DNA from 2 places in the Brachymonas sp. KE5 genome. Region 2 is predicted to be linked to the other one. Evidence: predicted binding sites of a transcription regulator. Region 2 holds the regulator's gene; the other holds the start of a gene.
The links. The regulator NrdR, encoded in region 2, represses ribonucleotide reductase genes. The targets are predictions, from matches to a motif close to CACNANATNTNGTG.
Positions count from the first base shown of each region.

Region 1: a site for NrdR is predicted at 5,876-5,889, ahead of ACX36O_RS00655 (ribonucleoside triphosphate reductase). Genes of this name have one in related genera too.

Region 1 covers NZ_CM173463.1:121,046-129,579, reverse strand. The annotation lists gene ACX36O_RS00685 (cytochrome ubiquinol oxidase subunit I) at 1-34, opposite strand, end outside; gene cydP (cytochrome oxidase putative small subunit CydP) at 31-207, opposite strand; gene ACX36O_RS00675 (sigma-54 interaction domain-containing protein) at 353-1,774, shown strand; gene ACX36O_RS00670 (cytochrome b/b6 domain-containing protein) at 1,852-2,517, opposite strand; gene ACX36O_RS00665 (tetrathionate reductase family octaheme c-type cytochrome) at 2,520-4,385, opposite strand; gene gshB (glutathione synthase) at 4,787-5,761, opposite strand; gene ACX36O_RS00655 (ribonucleoside triphosphate reductase) at 5,936-7,978, shown strand; gene nrdD (anaerobic ribonucleoside-triphosphate reductase) at 8,101-8,295, shown strand; gene ACX36O_RS00645 (anaerobic ribonucleoside-triphosphate reductase activating protein) at 8,285-8,534, shown strand, end outside.
Region 2 covers NZ_CM173463.1:886,132-894,665, reverse strand. The annotation lists gene ACX36O_RS04250 (DUF349 domain-containing protein) at 1-325, opposite strand, end outside; gene ACX36O_RS04245 (lytic transglycosylase domain-containing protein) at 960-2,027, shown strand; gene glyA (serine hydroxymethyltransferase) at 2,369-3,613, shown strand; gene nrdR (transcriptional regulator NrdR) at 3,701-4,150, shown strand; gene ACX36O_RS04230 (DsrE family protein) at 4,236-4,628, opposite strand; gene ACX36O_RS04225 (glycine cleavage system protein H) at 4,630-5,049, opposite strand; gene ACX36O_RS04220 (type II secretion system protein N) at 5,084-5,860, opposite strand; gene gspG (type II secretion system major pseudopilin GspG) at 5,982-6,428, shown strand; gene ACX36O_RS04210 (prepilin-type N-terminal cleavage/methylation domain-containing protein) at 6,490-6,996, shown strand; gene gspI (type II secretion system minor pseudopilin GspI) at 7,008-7,412, shown strand; gene ACX36O_RS04200 (PulJ/GspJ family protein) at 7,484-8,437, shown strand; gene gspK (type II secretion system minor pseudopilin GspK) at 8,439-8,534, shown strand, end outside.

The DNA.
Region 1 (8,534 bases), 770 kb from region 2:
GCCGCGACAAGTCAACCAGTTGTTCGGATATCACTGCGAAGCTCCTGACGATGAGGGGGAGACGAGAACGTGCGCTGCCGTGCTGCCCGCGTCGGCTTGCACCCGCTCGCTGCGGAAGAACGCCCACCAGATGGCCGTGAGCAGGACCAGCTTGACCAGCACCACCCAGACCAGGTGGCGCACGAGTGCGGAATCAGACCATTGCATGCGCATGCCTCCATCCATACAAGAATCGTGCCAACTTGCAAATACGGCAGAAAACAAGGGCTTGCAAACGGCTGCTGTTCGCCAAAGTCTTGACCCGTGTCAATGCCACTGTCATTCTGACAGCATTTCTGCCAGAATGACAGGCATGTCACCCGTCCCCACCGACACGCTGCCGCATGAAATGCTGTCCTACCTCGACAGCCTGCCCGAGCCGCACATCGTCTGCGACAGCGCCTACCGCATCCGCGCTGCCAATGCCGCCTACCAGCGCATCTATGGCCACAGCGCCGCCATCATCGGCCAGCGCTGCCACGAAGCCTCGCACCGCTCCGATGTACCCTGCGACCAGGCCGGTGAAACCTGCCCGCTGGCGCAGGCGCTGCAATCCGGCCAGCGCGAGCGCGTGCTGCACCTGCACCATACGCCGCAGGGCGAGGAATACGTGCAGATCGAACTGGCGCCCATCCGCAATGCCCGCGGCGAGCTGCGCTACTTCATCGAGAAGATGGAGCCGCTGCGCATGCATGCACCCGAGGGCGGCCCCCGGCTAACCGGCACCTCGCCGGCCTTCCGCCGCATGCTGGAAATGGTGTCGCGCGTGGCGCCCTCCGAGGCCAGCGTGCTGCTGCACGGCGAATCCGGCACCGGCAAGGAACTGGTGGCGCATGCGCTGCACGATAGCAGCAACCGGCGCAGCCATGCCTTCGTGGTGGTGGAGTGCGCCAGCCTGGCCGAGACCCTGTTCGAATCGGAACTGTTCGGCCACGAGAAAGGCGCTTTTACCGGTGCCTCGCAAAGCAAGCCCGGTCTGGTCGAGGCTGCCAGCGGGGGCACCCTGTTCCTGGACGAGGTGGGCGACATACCACTGTCCATGCAGGTCAAGCTGCTGCGCCTGCTCGAAACCGGCACCTACCGCCGCGTCGGCAGCACCGAGCTGCGCCATGTGGATGTGCGGCTGATCTCGGCCTCGCACCGCAGCCTGCCCGACATGGTGGCTGCCGGCAAGTTCCGCCAGGACCTGTACTACCGCCTGTCCACCTTTCCGATCCGGCTGCCGCCGCTGCGCGAGCGGGTGCAGGACATTCCCGCGCTGGCCGCGCACCTGCTGCAACGCCTGGCACCGGGGCGCGACATGCGGCTCAGTGCCGCTGCGCTGCATTGCCTGCAGACCTGGCCCTTCCCCGGCAACGTGCGCGAGCTGCGCAATGTGCTGGAGCGCGCCTGCCTGCTGGCCGATGGCGAGGTGCTGGATGCGGCACTGATGGCGCAGGCACTGCAGCCCGAGGCAACGGCCTGGCAAGCTGCTGCGGCCCTGCCCGGTGCGTACAGTCTGCCCGCCTCCGCGGCCTCCCCTGGCCACGGCACCACCGCCCTTGCCGACGCTGGCAGCGCTTTCCGTGCGGCGCCTGTCGCAACCCTGCAGCAACTCGAGCGTCAGGCCCTGCTGCAGGCACTGCAGCGCCATGCGGGCAATCGCGCAGAGCTGGCGCGCGCGCTCGGCATCAGCGAGCGCACGCTGTACCGCCGCCTGCGCCAGTTGCAGCAGGAAACCGGCCACTCCGCCTGAGCCACAAAAAAGCCGGTGGGGCATATGCCGCTCCGGCTGGCTTCAAGGGGCGCTGCCAGCGCCCCGTCGGAGGAGACTCAGGCCTTGCGTTCGCCGGCGCCAGGAAGCTCTTCCCACCCCGTGATCATGGCCTTGAGCTGCGAACCCACGGTATGGCCGGTGGTGATCAGGTACAGGTGCATGATCAGGAAGACCAGGATCATGAAGGCGCCAGCGGTATGGGCCACGGCCACCCAGTACAGGCTGAGCACGCTTTCCAGGCCCAGCGCCGGCCAGTAGGCGCGGAACATGTAGAGCAGGCCACTGATCCACACCAGGGGCAGCACCACCACCAGCAGGCCGAGGTAGGTCATGCGCTGCAGCGGGTTGTGCTTCTTGGCGGCGGTGATTTCGTAGGGATGCTCTTCGCCACGGAAGATGCCCGAGGCGTAGAACTTCATCATCGCACCGATCTTGGTCGTGGTGGGCGAGTACTGGCGCCATTCGCCGGTCGTCACGTGCCAGAACAGCGTGAACAGCCACAGCACGATCAGGATCCAGGCGGCCAGCGTGTGCAGGCGCACCGCAGCATCGAAGCCCAGCAACTGGTAGGTGCCGTGGATTTCGAAGCCGGTGACCAGCATCAGGCTGATCAGGATGGCCTGCATCCAGTGCCACAGGCGTTCATAGCCCTTGAAGATGTAGATGCGGGTTGCTTGCCCGGCCTGGGCCGGGGCCACGGTATGGAGTTTCGGTTCAGCCATGATCACACTCCCGAAGTTTTCTTGTTACGCGACAGCAGGCGCAGCGTGGCGTGCAGCAGCACTCCGAGCACCGCCAGACCGGCGGCGATCCAGCCGATGCGTTCCAGCCAGGGGAACTGCACCTGACCAGGCACGTACAGTCCGGGCACATCCTTGAGGCGGCCGTTGGGGCTGTGGCATTCGATGCAGGCCACGGCCTTGTCCTTGGGCGCCACCATGTGCGTGATGGGCCAGATCATTTCGGTTTTCACGAAGTCGTACTTGCCGCTGAAGTTGGTATCGGTGGCCTTGGCACCCACGTCGAGGGCCTTGTTCCAGTCGAAGGTGTTCCAGTAGGCGGCATCTGCAGGGGCACCGGTCACGTGGGGCACCAGCAGCACGTTGTTGACGGTGTCGTAGGGCTGGTTGCCGATGAAGCGCTTGACCGGCCAGACGCGGGCATTCGGGTCATCCGGGCTGCCCAGGAAGCTGTTGATCTTCACCAGTTCCTTGGGATTGATCTTCTCGCCCTGCAGGGTGTAGCTGACCTTGCCGTTGAACCAGATGTAGTCGGGCACCACGTTTTCGCCGAAGGTGAAGGAACCCTTCTTGCTGTCATAGACCACGTTGCCTTTTTCGTCCTTCTTCATGAAGGGCTTGCCATCCTTGAGCTGGCCGGCCTTCTGCCAGTCCCAGGTCATCTTGGTGGCGATGCCGCCGCGGGCCATGGCCGGCACGTGGCAGGTCTGGCAGGCGAGCTTGTTGCTGTGGTTGTTCAGGCGCTGTGCGTCGAGCAGGCTTTCCTTGTGCGGCTTGTCGCCGTGGCAGGACTGGCAGGTGGCAGCGTTGCGGCCGCTCATGCCGTCACCGCGGATGCGGGCGCCGTGCGGGTCGGAGGCCGTCATGTTGATGCGGCTGCCGGCAATCGCGTGCGAGTCGGCCTGGTGGCAGGTGGCGCACTGGAAGCCCTGGCCGCCCTTGGCCTTGCTGGCCATGTGCACATCGAGCGCCTTGTCGGCCTTGTTCAGCGAAGTGTCCAGATCACCGTGCTTGACGCCGTCACCACCGCCGCCCAGGAAGTGGCAGCTGCCGCAGGTGCGGTTGCTGGTCTTGCCCACATGCTGGGCCACCAGGGCCAGGTCCACCGGTTCGATGAACTTGCCGGAGCCGGGCGGGTTTTCGGTGCGCACCACCGGCACTTCACCACCGGTGCCGGGCATCTTCTTGTAGCCGCCCAGGGTGTTGTGGCAGACCAGGCAGTCGACCTTGCTCTGGTCCTTGAAGTCGAAATTCTTGTCCTTCCAGCCATAGCCGATGTGGCACCCCTGGCACAGCGGCTCGTTGGAGCGGTTGCCGATGCAGAAACCGTTGAGCATGGTCTTCTTGCCCAGCACCTGGCCGGTATCGGGGTTGGTGTAGTCCCAGGTCCAGTGGCGCGTGCCCATGACCTGCGTGGCGGCCTCGGTGTGGCAGCTCAGGCAGACCTTGGTTACTTCGGAACCGCTGGCGAAGGGGCCCTGCAGCTCCTTGAACTTGGTGTGGTCAGCCGTGCCCTTGGTGGGCATCTTGATGTTGGGGGCAGCCTTCCAGGTGCCTGAAGCGGCAGAGGCCGGCGCAACCGCAGCCGATGCCGGCGTGGCCGCGACGGAGGCCGGCTGGCTGGCAGGTGCGACCTTGGGCGCAGCGCTGGCAGCGGCGCTGGCGGGCTGCTGTGCCTGCAGGCCCGGTGCGGCCACCAGGGCAAACAGCAGTCCCAGCAGCGGCAGGCTGCGCTTGGGCTGCAGGAAGCGGGAAACCGGCTGGCCGGGCCCCTCCTGGCGGAGTGCCCGGCTGCTGCGCGCTGCCGAGGCGCGCCAGGCCGAGAGAGTGGCTGAAAGTCTGGATGGCATATGGCACCTGTTCCTTTACTGAACCGCTTTCCGCATCCACGGAAAGCCGAACCTCATCAGAAGTTGGAACGCCTGCACATGCATCCGGCACCCAGTGATCTGTCGCACACACTACTGCAGGTGTACCGCTTTCACAGGTTCCAGTATGCCAGCCGGAAGCAACCTTTTGGGTGTAACCCACGGTTTACCAAAAAATATTTTTACATTTTATAAACCATTTGCTTACAAAGGGTATTCCCGGCGTTGTGTTTTGTGCGCAAACGGGCAGAAAGCCCGCGCTGTGCCATGCTTTCCCCACTAATTCAGTGCGGAATCAAGCGACCCGAGGCTTGCCATGGGGCAAAGACCGGGCCGTCAAGAGACTTTCATTCCCTTGTCACAAGGATGCATTCTTTTGTATATCAGGTATTAACGGCACGTTCCAGTGCATCGATGAACAGCGCCGCCACGTTGCACTGCATCTGGTCGTTGATTTCCTGGAAGCAGGTGGGGCTGGTCACGTTGATCTCGGTGACTCTGGTGCCGATGATGTCCAACCCGATCAGCAGCAGGCCGCGCGGTGCCAGTTCCCGCCCGATGGCGCGTGCCGTAGCCATGTCGGCCTCGGTCACCGGCTCGGCCACGCCCTTGCCGCCGGCGGCCAGGTTGCCGCGCACTTCGCCCCCTTGCGGAATGCGCGCCAGGCAGAACGGCACCGGCTCGCCATCGATGATCAGCACGCGCTTGTCGCCCTCGGCGATCTCGGGCAGGAATTTCTGCACCATCAGCGTACGCGTGCCGCCCTGATTCAGGGTATCGATGATGCTGCCGAGGTTCAGGCCGTCGGCACCCACGCGGAAGATGCCCATGCCGCCCATGCCGTCCAGCGGCTTGAGGATGATGTCCCTGTGCTCGGCATGGAAGGCGCGCACGTCCGCCTCGCGCCGCGTGACCAGCGTCGGTGCAATGAATTGCTCGAACTCGAGAATGGCCAGCTTCTCGGAGTGTTCGCGCAGTGCCTGCGGCTTGTTGAATACGCGCGCGCCCTCGCGCTCGGCCTGGCTCAGCAGGTGCGTGCAGTAGAAGAATTCGCTGTCGAAGGGCGGATCCTTGCGCATCAGCACCGCGTCGAAGTCGCGCAGCGCCGCCCGGCGCCGCTCGCTGCCCGACTGCACGGAACGGAACCACTGTGGCCGCTCTCCGGTCAGGATGATGTCGCGCACCGCGCCCGTGACCAGGCCGGCCGACCTGGCCGAGTGCGCGCTCCAGTGCAGGTCGCGCGGCTCGCACACGCTGATGCGGTGCCCGCGCGCCTGCGCCTCGCGCATCATGGCAAAAGTGGTGTCCTTGTAGATGACGAAGGACTCGATGGGATCGACAACGAAAAGCAGGTTCATGCCTGCAGTTTACGCGGAGCTTTGCCCTGCAGGCAGACAAGGGGTTTCCCTTTTTGCTGCAAGCGTTCGGTACCCGGCAATGATTTCCATGTGACAAAGTTTGATTTCGATCAATACCACATCTAGTGTTTGATATCTATCATCCACCACACATATAGTGTTCAGGTGGAAATCATGGAGATCACAACCCCGACCACACTGCCCGCGGCAGTGATTCAGCGCAACGGCCAGAGCGCTGTTTTTGATGCCGCTCGCATCCGCTCGGCGCTGCAGCGCGCCGGCACTGCCAGCGGCGAATACGGCGCGGACGAAGCCGCCCTGCTGGCCGCCCAGGCCGTCAAGGTACTGGCGCACCGCTTTGCCGGCCAGAGCCCGCAGATCGAGCAGATCCAGGATGTGGTGGAGCAAACCCTGATTGCCGCCAACCAACTCGCCACCGCCCGCGCCTACATGACCTACCGCCAGCAGCACGCCACCCTGCGCGCCGACCGCGAAACCCTGGTGCATGTGGAAAGCTCCATCAACGAATACCTCACGCGGGCCGACTGGCGCGTCAACGCCAATGCCAACCAGGGCTACTCGCTGGGCGGGCTGATCCTCAACGTGTCGGGCAAGGTCACGGCCAATTACTGGCTGTCGCACGTCTATCCGCCCGAGATCGGCCAGGCGCACCGCGATGGCGACTTCCACATCCACGATCTGGACATGCTCAGCGGCTACTGCGCCGGCTGGTCGCTGCGCACGCTGCTGCACGAAGGCCTGAACGGCGTGCCGGGCAAGGTGGAGTCGGCGCCGCCGCGACACATGTCTTCGGCGGTGGGGCAGATCGTCAACTTCCTCGGCACGTTGCAGAACGAATGGGCGGGCGCGCAGGCGTTTTCCTCCTTCGACACGTACATGGCACCCTTCATCCGCAAGGACGCCATGTCGTACGCCGAGGTACGGCAGTGCCTGCAGGAGCTGATCTACAACCTCAACGTGCCCTCGCGCTGGGGCACGCAGACGCCATTCACCAACCTCACCTTCGACTGGACCTGCCCGGAAGACCTGCGCGGGCAGATCCCCGTGATCGGCGGCGAAGAGATGCCCTTCAGCTATGGCGAGCTGCAGGTCGAGATGGACATGATCAACCGGGCCTACATGGACGTGATGATGACCGGCGACGCCAAGGGCCGCGCCTTCACCTTCCCGATCCCGACCTACAACATCACGCCGGACTTCCCGTGGGAAAGCGAGAACGCCGGGCGCCTGTTCGAGATGACGGCCAAGTACGGCCTGCCCTACTTCCAGAACTTCATCAACTCCGAACTTTCGCCCAACATGGTGCGCTCCATGTGCTGCCGCCTGCAGCTGGACCTGCGCGAGCTGCTCAAGCGCGGCAACGGTCTGTTCGGCAGCGCGGAGCAGACCGGCAGCATCGGCGTGGTCACCGTCAACTGTGCACGCCTGGGCCTGCTGCACGCGGGCGACGAGCCGGCCTTGCTGGCCGCGCTGGACCGCCTGCTGGAGCTGGGCTGCCAGAGCCTGGAAATCAAGCGCAAGCTGATCCAGCGCCTGATGGACCAGGGTTTGTTCCCCTACAGCAAGCGCTACCTGGGCACGCTGCGCAACGACTTCTCCACGCTGGGCGTGAACGGCATCAACGAGATGGTGCGCAACTTCACGCAGGATGCGCACGACATCACCAGCCCCTGGGGCCACGACTTCGCCCTGCGCCTGCTCGACCATGTGCGTGCGCGCATCGTCAGCTTCCAGGAGCGAACCGGCCATCTCTACAACCTCGAGGCCACACCAGCCGAAGGCACCACTTACCGCTTTGCGCGCGAGGACCGCAAGCGCTGGCCCCAGATCCTGCAGGCCGGCACGCCCGAGCAGCCGTACTACACCAACTCCTCGCAACTGCCGGTCGGCTTTACCGACGATCCGTTCGAGGCGCTGTCCCGGCAGGAGGCGCTGCAGTCGCGCTACACCGGCGGCACCGTGCTGCATCTGTACATGGGCGAGCGCCTGTCCAGCGGCGAGGCTTGCCGCGAACTGGTGCGCCGCGCCCTCACGCGCTTTCGCCTGCCCTACATCACCGTCACGCCTACCTTCTCTATCTGCCCGGTGCATGGCTATCTGGCCGGCGAACATGCATTCTGTCCGAAGTGCGATGCCGAGCGGCTGGCGGAGAAACGCAAGCGTCTACAGGAAACGGAAGCACTGCCTGATGCCTGATGCCTGATGCCTGATGCCTGATGCCTGATGCCTCAGGCCGACTACCGGCTGCGGGTTTCAGCTGTAGACCCGTTGCCTTGCATACCGCCCTCTTTTATCCACCCCCAAAGAAAGGACCTCCCATGTCTCACACCTCCACCTTGTCCGCCCCAACCGTCCAGCTGGAAGACCACGAGCGCCAGCCCTGCGAGGTCTGGACCCGCGTGATGGGCTACCACCGTCCCGTGGCCAGCTTCAACATCGGCAAGCAGGGGGAGCATGGCGAGCGCCGCTTCTTTGCCGAAGCCACTGCCCGTAGCTCCACGCATGCGGATTGAGCTGCACATACCGGCTTGCCCGGGCACGGTTCCGGCAACGGCGCTGCGTCTGGGCGGCCTCACGCCGCTGACCACGATCGACTTTCCGGGCCGGCTGGCCGCGGTGCTGTACTGCCAGGGCTGCCCCTGGCGCTGCAGCTATTGCCACAACCCGGAACTGCTCCCTGCCGACACGCCGGCGCAGCTATCCTGGAGCGATGCCCTCGGCTTTCTGCAGCAACGCCTGGGCCTGCTCGACG
Region 2 (8,534 bases):
CCAGCAGTTCCTGGCCCTTGCTGCGCTTGATTTCGTCCAGCTTCTCGCGCAGCGCCTTGGCCGCGCCCTTGTCGCGCGCGCTCAGTTCCTTGAAGACTTCCTGCATGTTGGCCAGCTCGGGCTCGGTGGCGAGCCAGGCACGCACGCGGGCGGCGCGCTCGCCCGACGTGGCGGCGGAGAACACGCCCCCGGTCAGGGCATCGAGCGGATGCGCGGACTGGCGGCCGGAAGTGGAGGAGGAAGCGCTGGCTTCCGGGCCCCCTGCGGGGGTGGAATCATTGGATTCGGCTTCGGGGCCGGCTCCAAATAGTGGAAAGCGGATCATGTCAGTAGTCGTTTGTGTCGTTCCGGAAATGGAAAATGCCGCGCACGACGGCATCGGGACTATTTTGCCCGGTTTTTCATGGTGTTGTCATCCGCCAACGCTCCGGAGCCGAAAGACAGACGCAGAAACCGGCACCCCGGAACACGTTGCGCGATACCAAACATTACATTTCTTGCAAGTTTTGCCTGCGGAACGTCTCACCAGAGGCAAACCGCATGGAAACAGGGCCCGACAACTCCCGCAACTGCGGCCCGAAACATGGGGAAAACCCGGCCAATCATGGCCATCCAGAGCGCCAAATCATTCCTGAAAGTAATAATGTTTGTGTTGTTAATGCTTGACCGGTAATTAGCGGCCTTTCTAGAATTCGCTGATTCTGCGCATTGCCTATTTTTTCATCGGCTTGCGCCCGTGCAGGCGGACACCTTGCACTGAAGAACCCATGTGCCGCTGGCCAGCCACTTGAGATAGTGAAGCCCCGCAGCCCTGCTGCAGAACCGGCACCGCAGTCCGCCCGCAACCCGATCAGCATCCGCGTCCGTGGGTTGGACGATGGATTACCGAGGATCCGCGCTTGACCGCCGTCTCCACAACCCCTGATTCCACCCTGGCCTCCCGCTCGGATGCCGGTGACATGACTTCCTGGAAGCACCCGCTGCGCAAGCTGGGGCGCGCATTCTTCACGGTCACCCACAGCAGCATGGCTCTGGTGGGCATTGGCGCCGTGCTGTCTGCCGGCGTGCTGGCTGCCCAACCCGAGTTGCGCGACGACGCTGCCGCCCATGTGCTGGGCTGGCTGCAACCGGCCGAGAACGGACAGGCTTCCATCGACAGCCTGCCGGAGGATGCGGCCGCCACATTTGCCAGCGCAGCATCTGCGGTCGAATCCACGCCGGTGATGCAGGCCAATGCAGCCGAGGGCCGCTTCCCGGCGACCGATCCCGGCGACCTGCCACGCCAGCAGGCTGCCGTCACCTACTGGATCAGCAAGAAATACCGCGTGGCTCCCGAGCCGGTGGGCCTGCTGGTAAAGGAAGCCTTTGCCGTCGGCAGCCAGGAAAAGATCGACCCCTCGCTGATTCTGGCGATCATGGCGATCGAATCCAGCTTCAACCCCTTTGCCCAGAGCACCGTGGGCGCCCAGGGCCTGATGCAGGTGATGACCAAGATCCATTCGGACAAGTATGCCCATCTGGGCGGCAACCTGGCCGCGTTTGATCCGGTGAGCAACCTGCGCGTAGGCGTGAAGGTACTCAAGGAAACCATTGCGCGCGCCGGTTCGCTGCGCGGTGGCCTCAAATACTATGTGGGCGCGGCCAATCTGCCGTCCGACCAGGGGTATGGCGACAAGGTGCTGGCCGAATACGCACGCATCCAGGCTGTGGCCCAGGGCCGCACCGTGGCCGCCAACGCGCAGGTTCCGGTGAAAGAACCGCAGACGCCCGCAGCCAGCAGCGTGAAGACCGCAGCCGCCAAGCCCCAGGCCGACAATGCCGATGGCCGCAAGCGCGTGCAGATCGCCGCTGCGCCGATGCAGGCCAGCTTCAGCAAGCGCAGCACGCCGTCCGTGGATGGCAGCGCACCGCTGGTACAGCGTGCCCTGGCCTCCAGCAACCTGAAGGGCGAAGGCGCCCGTCGCCTGGAACTGGCGCGCAATGACAGCCGCGCCGACACCACCACGCAGGAACTGCAGGCGCAGTAAGAGCCCCTGGAGGGTCCTTTCACGGGCCGCCGGCACGCCACGCAATTGAAATAAATTCGTTGCAGACCGGCTTCGCATCCGGCCCTTCAGGGTTCAAGCGCAGGCCGGATTCCGCTACACTTGAGCCCGTGCACGACTGGCGATAGGCATCAGGCCCTGTCCTGATGCCGACGTGGATCCGGCCGCCATGCCACCCGCATGCGCAGCGCCATCACCACGGGGGAGTGCGCCATTGCCTGCAGCCGCGCTTGCGCCTGCACCGATGCTTTTGCCGTTCGCCTGGGCAGCCCTGACGCCGCATCCCGCGCAGGGGTCAATCTCCTTTTGACGAAAGACTGCCAATGTATCAGCGCAACATCCTGATTGAACAAACCGATCCCGAACTGTGGGCTGCCATCCAGGCCGAGAACCAGCGCCAGGAAGACCACATCGAGCTGATCGCCAGCGAGAACTACGCCTCCCCGGCCGTGATGGCCGCGCAGGGCACCCAGCTCACCAACAAGTACGCCGAAGGCTACCCGGGCAAGCGCTACTACGGTGGCTGCGAATATGTGGACGTGGCCGAGCAACTGGCCATCGACCGCGTGAAGCAACTGTTTGGCGCCGAAGCCGCCAACGTGCAGCCGCACTGCGGCGCCTCCGCCAACGAGGCCGTGTTCCTGGCCTTCCTCAAGCCCGGCGATACCATCATGGGCATGAGCCTGGCCGAAGGCGGCCACCTGACGCACGGCATGGCGCTGAACATGTCCGGCAAGTGGTTCAACGTGGTGAGCTACGGCCTGAACGACAAGGAAGAAATCGACTACGACGCCATGGAGCGCAAGGCCCATGAGTGCAAGCCCAAGCTGATCATCGCCGGTGCCTCCGCCTACAGCCTGCGCATCGACTTCGAGCGCTTCGCCAAGGTTGCCAAGGACGTCGGCGCCATCTTCATGGTGGACATGGCCCACTACGCCGGTCTGATCGCCGCAGGCGTGTACCCCAACCCGGTGCCGCACGCCGACGTGGTCACCTCCACCACGCACAAGAGCCTGCGCGGCCCGCGTGGCGGCATCATCCTGATGAAGGCCGAGCACGAGAAGGCGATCAACAGCGCCATCTTCCCGGGCCTGCAGGGTGGCCCGCTGATGCACGTCATCGCCGCCAAGGCCGTGGCCTTCAAGGAAGCGCTGAGCCCCGAGTTCAAGGCCTACCAGGAACAGGTCGCGAAAAACGCCGTGGTGATGGCCGAGACGCTGACCCAGCGCGGCCTGCGCATCATCAGCGGCCGTACCGAAAGCCACGTGATGCTGGTCGACCTGCGCAGCAAGGGCATTACCGGCAAGGAAGCCGAAGCCGTGCTGGGCGCCGCCCACATGACGATCAACAAGAACGCCATCCCGAACGACCCCGAAAAGCCGTTTGTGACCAGCGGCGTGCGTATCGGCACCCCGGCCCTGACCACGCGTGGCTTCAAGGAAGAAGAAACCCGCATCACGGCCAATCTGATCGCCGACGTGCTGGACAACCCGCGTGACGAAGCCAACCTGGAAGCCGTGCGCGCCAAGGTGGCCGAGCTGACCCGCCGCTTCCCGGTTTACGGCTAAGCTGGCGCATGCCAGGGCGCTTCGGCGCCGCCTGCTTCCTGTGGGGAGATGGCGGCACGAGGCGCTTTTTCTTTTCGGGAGACTGCCATGAAATGCCCTTTCTGCGGCCACAACGACACCCAGGTGGTGGAAACGCGCCTGTCCGAGGAAGGCGATACCATTCGCCGTCGCCGCAAGTGCGGCCAGTGCGAAAAGCGCTTCACCACCTATGAACGGGCCGAAGTGACCATGCCGGTGGTGGTGAAGAAGGACAGCCGTCGCGTGGAGTACGACAAGCGCAAGCTGCAGGCCTCGTTCGCGCTGGCGCTGCGCAAGCGCAGCGTGAGCACCGAGCAGGTCGATGGCGCCATCAGCCGCATCGAGGAAAAGCTGCGCACCCTGGGCGAGCGCGAAATCGCCAGCCACCAGCTGGGCGAGCTGGTGATGCGCGAACTGAAGAAGCTGGACAAGGTGGCCTATATCCGCTTTGCCAGCGTGTACCGCAGCTTCCAGGATATCGACGAGTTCACCGCGCTGGTGGATGAAGTCAGGAAATAAGGCGTACGGGCACCCGACGTGCGGTAGCCGGCGTGAGCCCTGTTCAAGGAAGAAACGCGCGGTTCCAGCAGGAAATCGGGCCCATTCAGAACACCAGCGTACGCCAGCGCAGATTGGCCGCACGCGCCATGAACTGCACCGCCCCGCCGTGCCCAGTGCATTCGGGGATCAGGCCATGCGGATCGATGGCGTGGGCACGCAGCGCGTCGGTGCATGCCAGGATGCGCGCACCCAGGGCCACTGCCTCGCGCATGGCGCTGGCGATATTCTTCTGGTGCATGGGCGCCTGCAGCGCTTCCGCCACGCCGGGCACCAGCAGGCGCACGCTGCCGGCCGTGCAGTAGATTTCTACCGGAACGTCCATGGCTGCGGCCGCAGCGGCAAAGAAGAATGGCGTGTGCAGCAGTTCCGGCTGCTCCGGACTGGCGGCCCAGAGCAGGATGGCGATGCCGTCGGCAGCATGATCCACATAGCCCATGTCAGAACTCCAGGCGGTGCAGCCAGGCATGGTGGCGCATGGCGGGCAACACGGCTTGGCCATGCAGCAGGTGCTGCTGGTCGTGCTCCCAATCCGTCAATCGCATGCGCACCAACCAACCATCGCCATAGGGCTGCCGGTGCACCAGTTCGGGCTGTTCTTCCAGCAGCGGATTGACTTCGATCACCTCACCCGTCACGGGCGAACGCACGGCAACGATGGATTTCGCCAGTTCGACCACGGCGATCGAATCCCCCTGCTTCACGAGGGAACCGGCGCGCTTGGGCCGGCACATGTAGATATCGCCGGCCAGGGCGATGCCGAGCGAGGTGATGCCGATCGTGGCCACGCCGCCGTCCGCAATACGCGCCCAGACCTGCTGCTCGATCAGATAGTGCAACTCCTCCGGGCAGTGCGCCATGGCTGCGACGGCTGCTGAGGGAAGCCCGGCCGCATCAGTCATCCCTGCGCCTCGGTTCGTCGTCATCGCCCGTGGCGCCGATGTTGCCCTGGGAGGTGGTGGCCTGCACCGTGGCCGATGCACCGTCGCCGACCGTAGCCTGAACCGTGGCATTGGCCTGTCCCGCGTTGCGCGAGAACCGGCCTGCCAGGGAGCCACCCTGCGCGGAAGGCAGTGTTTGCAGCGGCTGCGGTGCCACCTGCACCTGGGGTGCGACCGGTTGCACCGGCGTGGCCGAAGATCCGTGCGGCGGCACACCGCCTGCCAGATTGGCACCGGTTCCGGCAGCTGCAAAACTCAGCTCCATCGCCCGCCCGCCCTTGGCCTGCAGGCGTGCGGAGCGCCGTCCCACGGCCTCCAGCGTCCAGCCATCGGCAACCTCCTGCCCGGCGCGGAACGGCCGCCCGGGCTGGCCATCCACGGCAATCACGGCAATGCCGGTGCCGAACTGGTTGGCGACGGCGCCCTGCAGCACGAAGCGGCCGCTGCCGCCATCGGGGGTGGCTGCAGCTTCGGCAGATTCCGCAGGCGGGGGGGCATCCGAATATCCCAGCAGCCGTGCCAGCAAATGGTCATCCGCATGCAGCGCGGTATCTGCTACCAGGGCGCTCACCCCGCCGCCCTGACCACGCGAGCCGAGCAGCCAGAATGCCAGCGCACCCGCCACCAGCAACCAGACCAGCAGTGACAACAGGCGGACACCCCAGCGCTCGCGCAGGGACAGCCCTTGCAGCGCGGCGACAGGAAAGGAAGGCAGGGTCAAGGCAGACATTGCCGCATTATGCGGCAAGGTGATACGGCGACCTGTGCAGAAAAGCCACGTGTCACTGTTTTGCCCCAAAGTGCCGCTAGCATTGTCCGGTTGCGATCCCGATTGACTGAAAACACTTCCCATGTCTGACCGAATCTCCCGCTCCAGCCGCCAGCACCGCGCCCAACGCGGCTTTACCCTGATCGAACTGATGGTGGTGCTCGTCATCATCGGCGTGCTGGCCGCGCTGGTGGTGCCCAACGTGCTGGGCCGCGCCGACGATGCGCGCGTAACGGCCGCCAAGACCGATGTCAACAACCTGATGCAGGCGCTCAAGCTTTACAAGCTCGACAACCAGCGCTATCCCAGCGCCGAGCAGGGCCTGCAGGCGCTGGTGACCAAACCTGCTGCCGCCCCCGTGCCCGCCAACTGGAAGCCCTACCTGGACAAGCTGCCCACCGACCCCTGGGGCAAGGACTACCAGTACGCCAACCCCGGCATCAAGGGCGAAGTGGATGTGATGTCCTTCGGCGCTGACGGCCAGCCGGGCGGGGAAGGCAGCAACGCGGATATCGGCAGCTGGCAGTAAGCGACTGATGGCCGGCTGCTGCGCAGCGGCGCTCTTTCCGATGTCGCGTGCATTGAGCCCCATGCCTCGCAGGCGTTTATTGTCCGTATCGGCACAAGCTGCGCCGCGTAGGCGGCTGCGCGGCTTCACCCTGATCGAATTGCTGGTGGTGCTGGTCATCATGGCGATTGCCACGGCCGGAGCCACGCTGACATTGCGTGATTCCGACCACACCCGCATCGAACGCGAGGCAGACCGGCTGGCAGCGCTGCTGGAAGCGGCGCGGGCGCAATCGCGCGCGAGCGGCATTCCGGTGCGATGGCAACCGGCGGGGGATGGTTTTGTCTTTGCCGGACTGCCCGAAACCAGCACTCAGCCCCGCGAGTGGCTGGCTCCGACGCTGGTGCTATCCGGCGGCACGGCGCAGACGCTGCGCTCGGAAAACATCGAATTGGTGCTGGGCCCGGAGCCGGTATTGCCGGCGCAGACGCTCACCATCGCCATCGCCGGCAAGCCGCAGATGCGGCGCACGGTGGCCACCGATGGCATCCGGCCCTTCCGGCCGGTGGTGGAAGGGCCGGCACCATGAGTCCTTGCCGCATGCCTCCGTCGTCCCATCACAGCCGCCAAGGCGGGCCCACTGCTGCCAGTTCGGCGCAAGGCGGCTTTACGCTGATCGAGGTGCTGGTCGCGCTGGCCATCGTGGCGATTGCGCTGGTTGCCGGCGGCCAGGCCACGCAAGCGCTGGTGAGCCATGGCCAGCGCCAGAGCGACATGCTGCTGGCGCAGATCTGTGCCGAGAACCAGTTGGTGGCCATGCGGCTGTCGAGGGTGTTTCCGCCGGTGGGCGACAGCGAAGTGGCCTGTCCCCAAGCCGGCGAGGAGCTTACCGTGAAGATCACCGTGATGCCCACGCCCAACCCCAACTTCCGCCGCGTGGATGCGCATACGCACAAGGGTGCGCTGCCGCTGTACCGGCTGTCGACCATCATGGGGCGTTTGTGATGGTTGTTGATCGTCCGGCGCGTCTGCGGCACGTGCGGCCGGCCTTGCATCACTACCGGAGCCGAGCGGTATTGCGGACCAGCCCGGCCCGGCAGAGCGGTTTCACCCTGATCGAGCTGATGGTGGCCATCGGCATTCTGGCGCTAGTGGCCCTGCTGAGCTGGCGCGGGCTGGACGCCATGGTGCGGGCGCAGCAAGGCACGCAAAGCCGCAGCGACCAGATCGCGGTAGTGCAGACGGCGCTGGCGCAGTGGCGCGTGGATCTGGATGCCATGTTGCCCAGCGCCGGCAGCAGGCAACCGGTGCTGGACTGGGACGGGCAGACCCTGCGCGTCTTGCGGCTGGCCAGCCCCGAGACGCAGACGGCAGCAGAAACCGGCGCAGGACAGGCGCAACAATCCTTGTGGACGCCGGCGACCATCGTGGTGGCCTGGACGCTGCGCAGCGCTTGCCCGCGCAGCCCGGCGGAGACCTCCTCCGGGGAAGCTGCCAATGGTGCCGTTCCCGGCTCCTGCTGGATGCGCTGGCAATCTCCCCAGTTGCGCACCCATGGCGAACAGCAGCAGGCCTGGCAGCAGGCTGCCAGCTGGGGATCAGGCGCGCAAGGCGAGGCTGCAGGCTCGCAGGTGATGCTGCCCCTGCAGGCCTGGGAGGTGCTGGGCTATCGCGATGATGCCTGGGGGCCAGTCAAAGGCCTGCCCGTGGGCAGCGCACCAGCCGGTGGTGCTGACGGTGCTGACGGTGCTGACGGTGCTGACGGTGCTGACGGTGCTGACGGTGCTGGCGGTGCTGGCGGTGCTGGCGGTGCTGGCGGTGCTGGCGGTACTGGCGGTACTGGCGGTACTGGCGGTACTGGCGGCATTGGAGGCGCCGGTGGTGCGGGCAGCGGAACGCCGGGTGCTGCACCCAACCCTGTTCCGGACGGCCTGCGCCTGCAACTGACGCTGCCCGGCCAGGGCACCGGAATCGCCGGCAGCCTGACGGTGGACTGGCTGCAGCCTACCCTGACGCGGGAGCGCAGCTGACATGCGCAAACGCCTCCTTATCCGCCAGATCATGCGTCGCTCAGCGCGAGGCCCGCAGCGCCAGCGCGGCGCCGCCCTGCTGCTGGCCATGCTCACC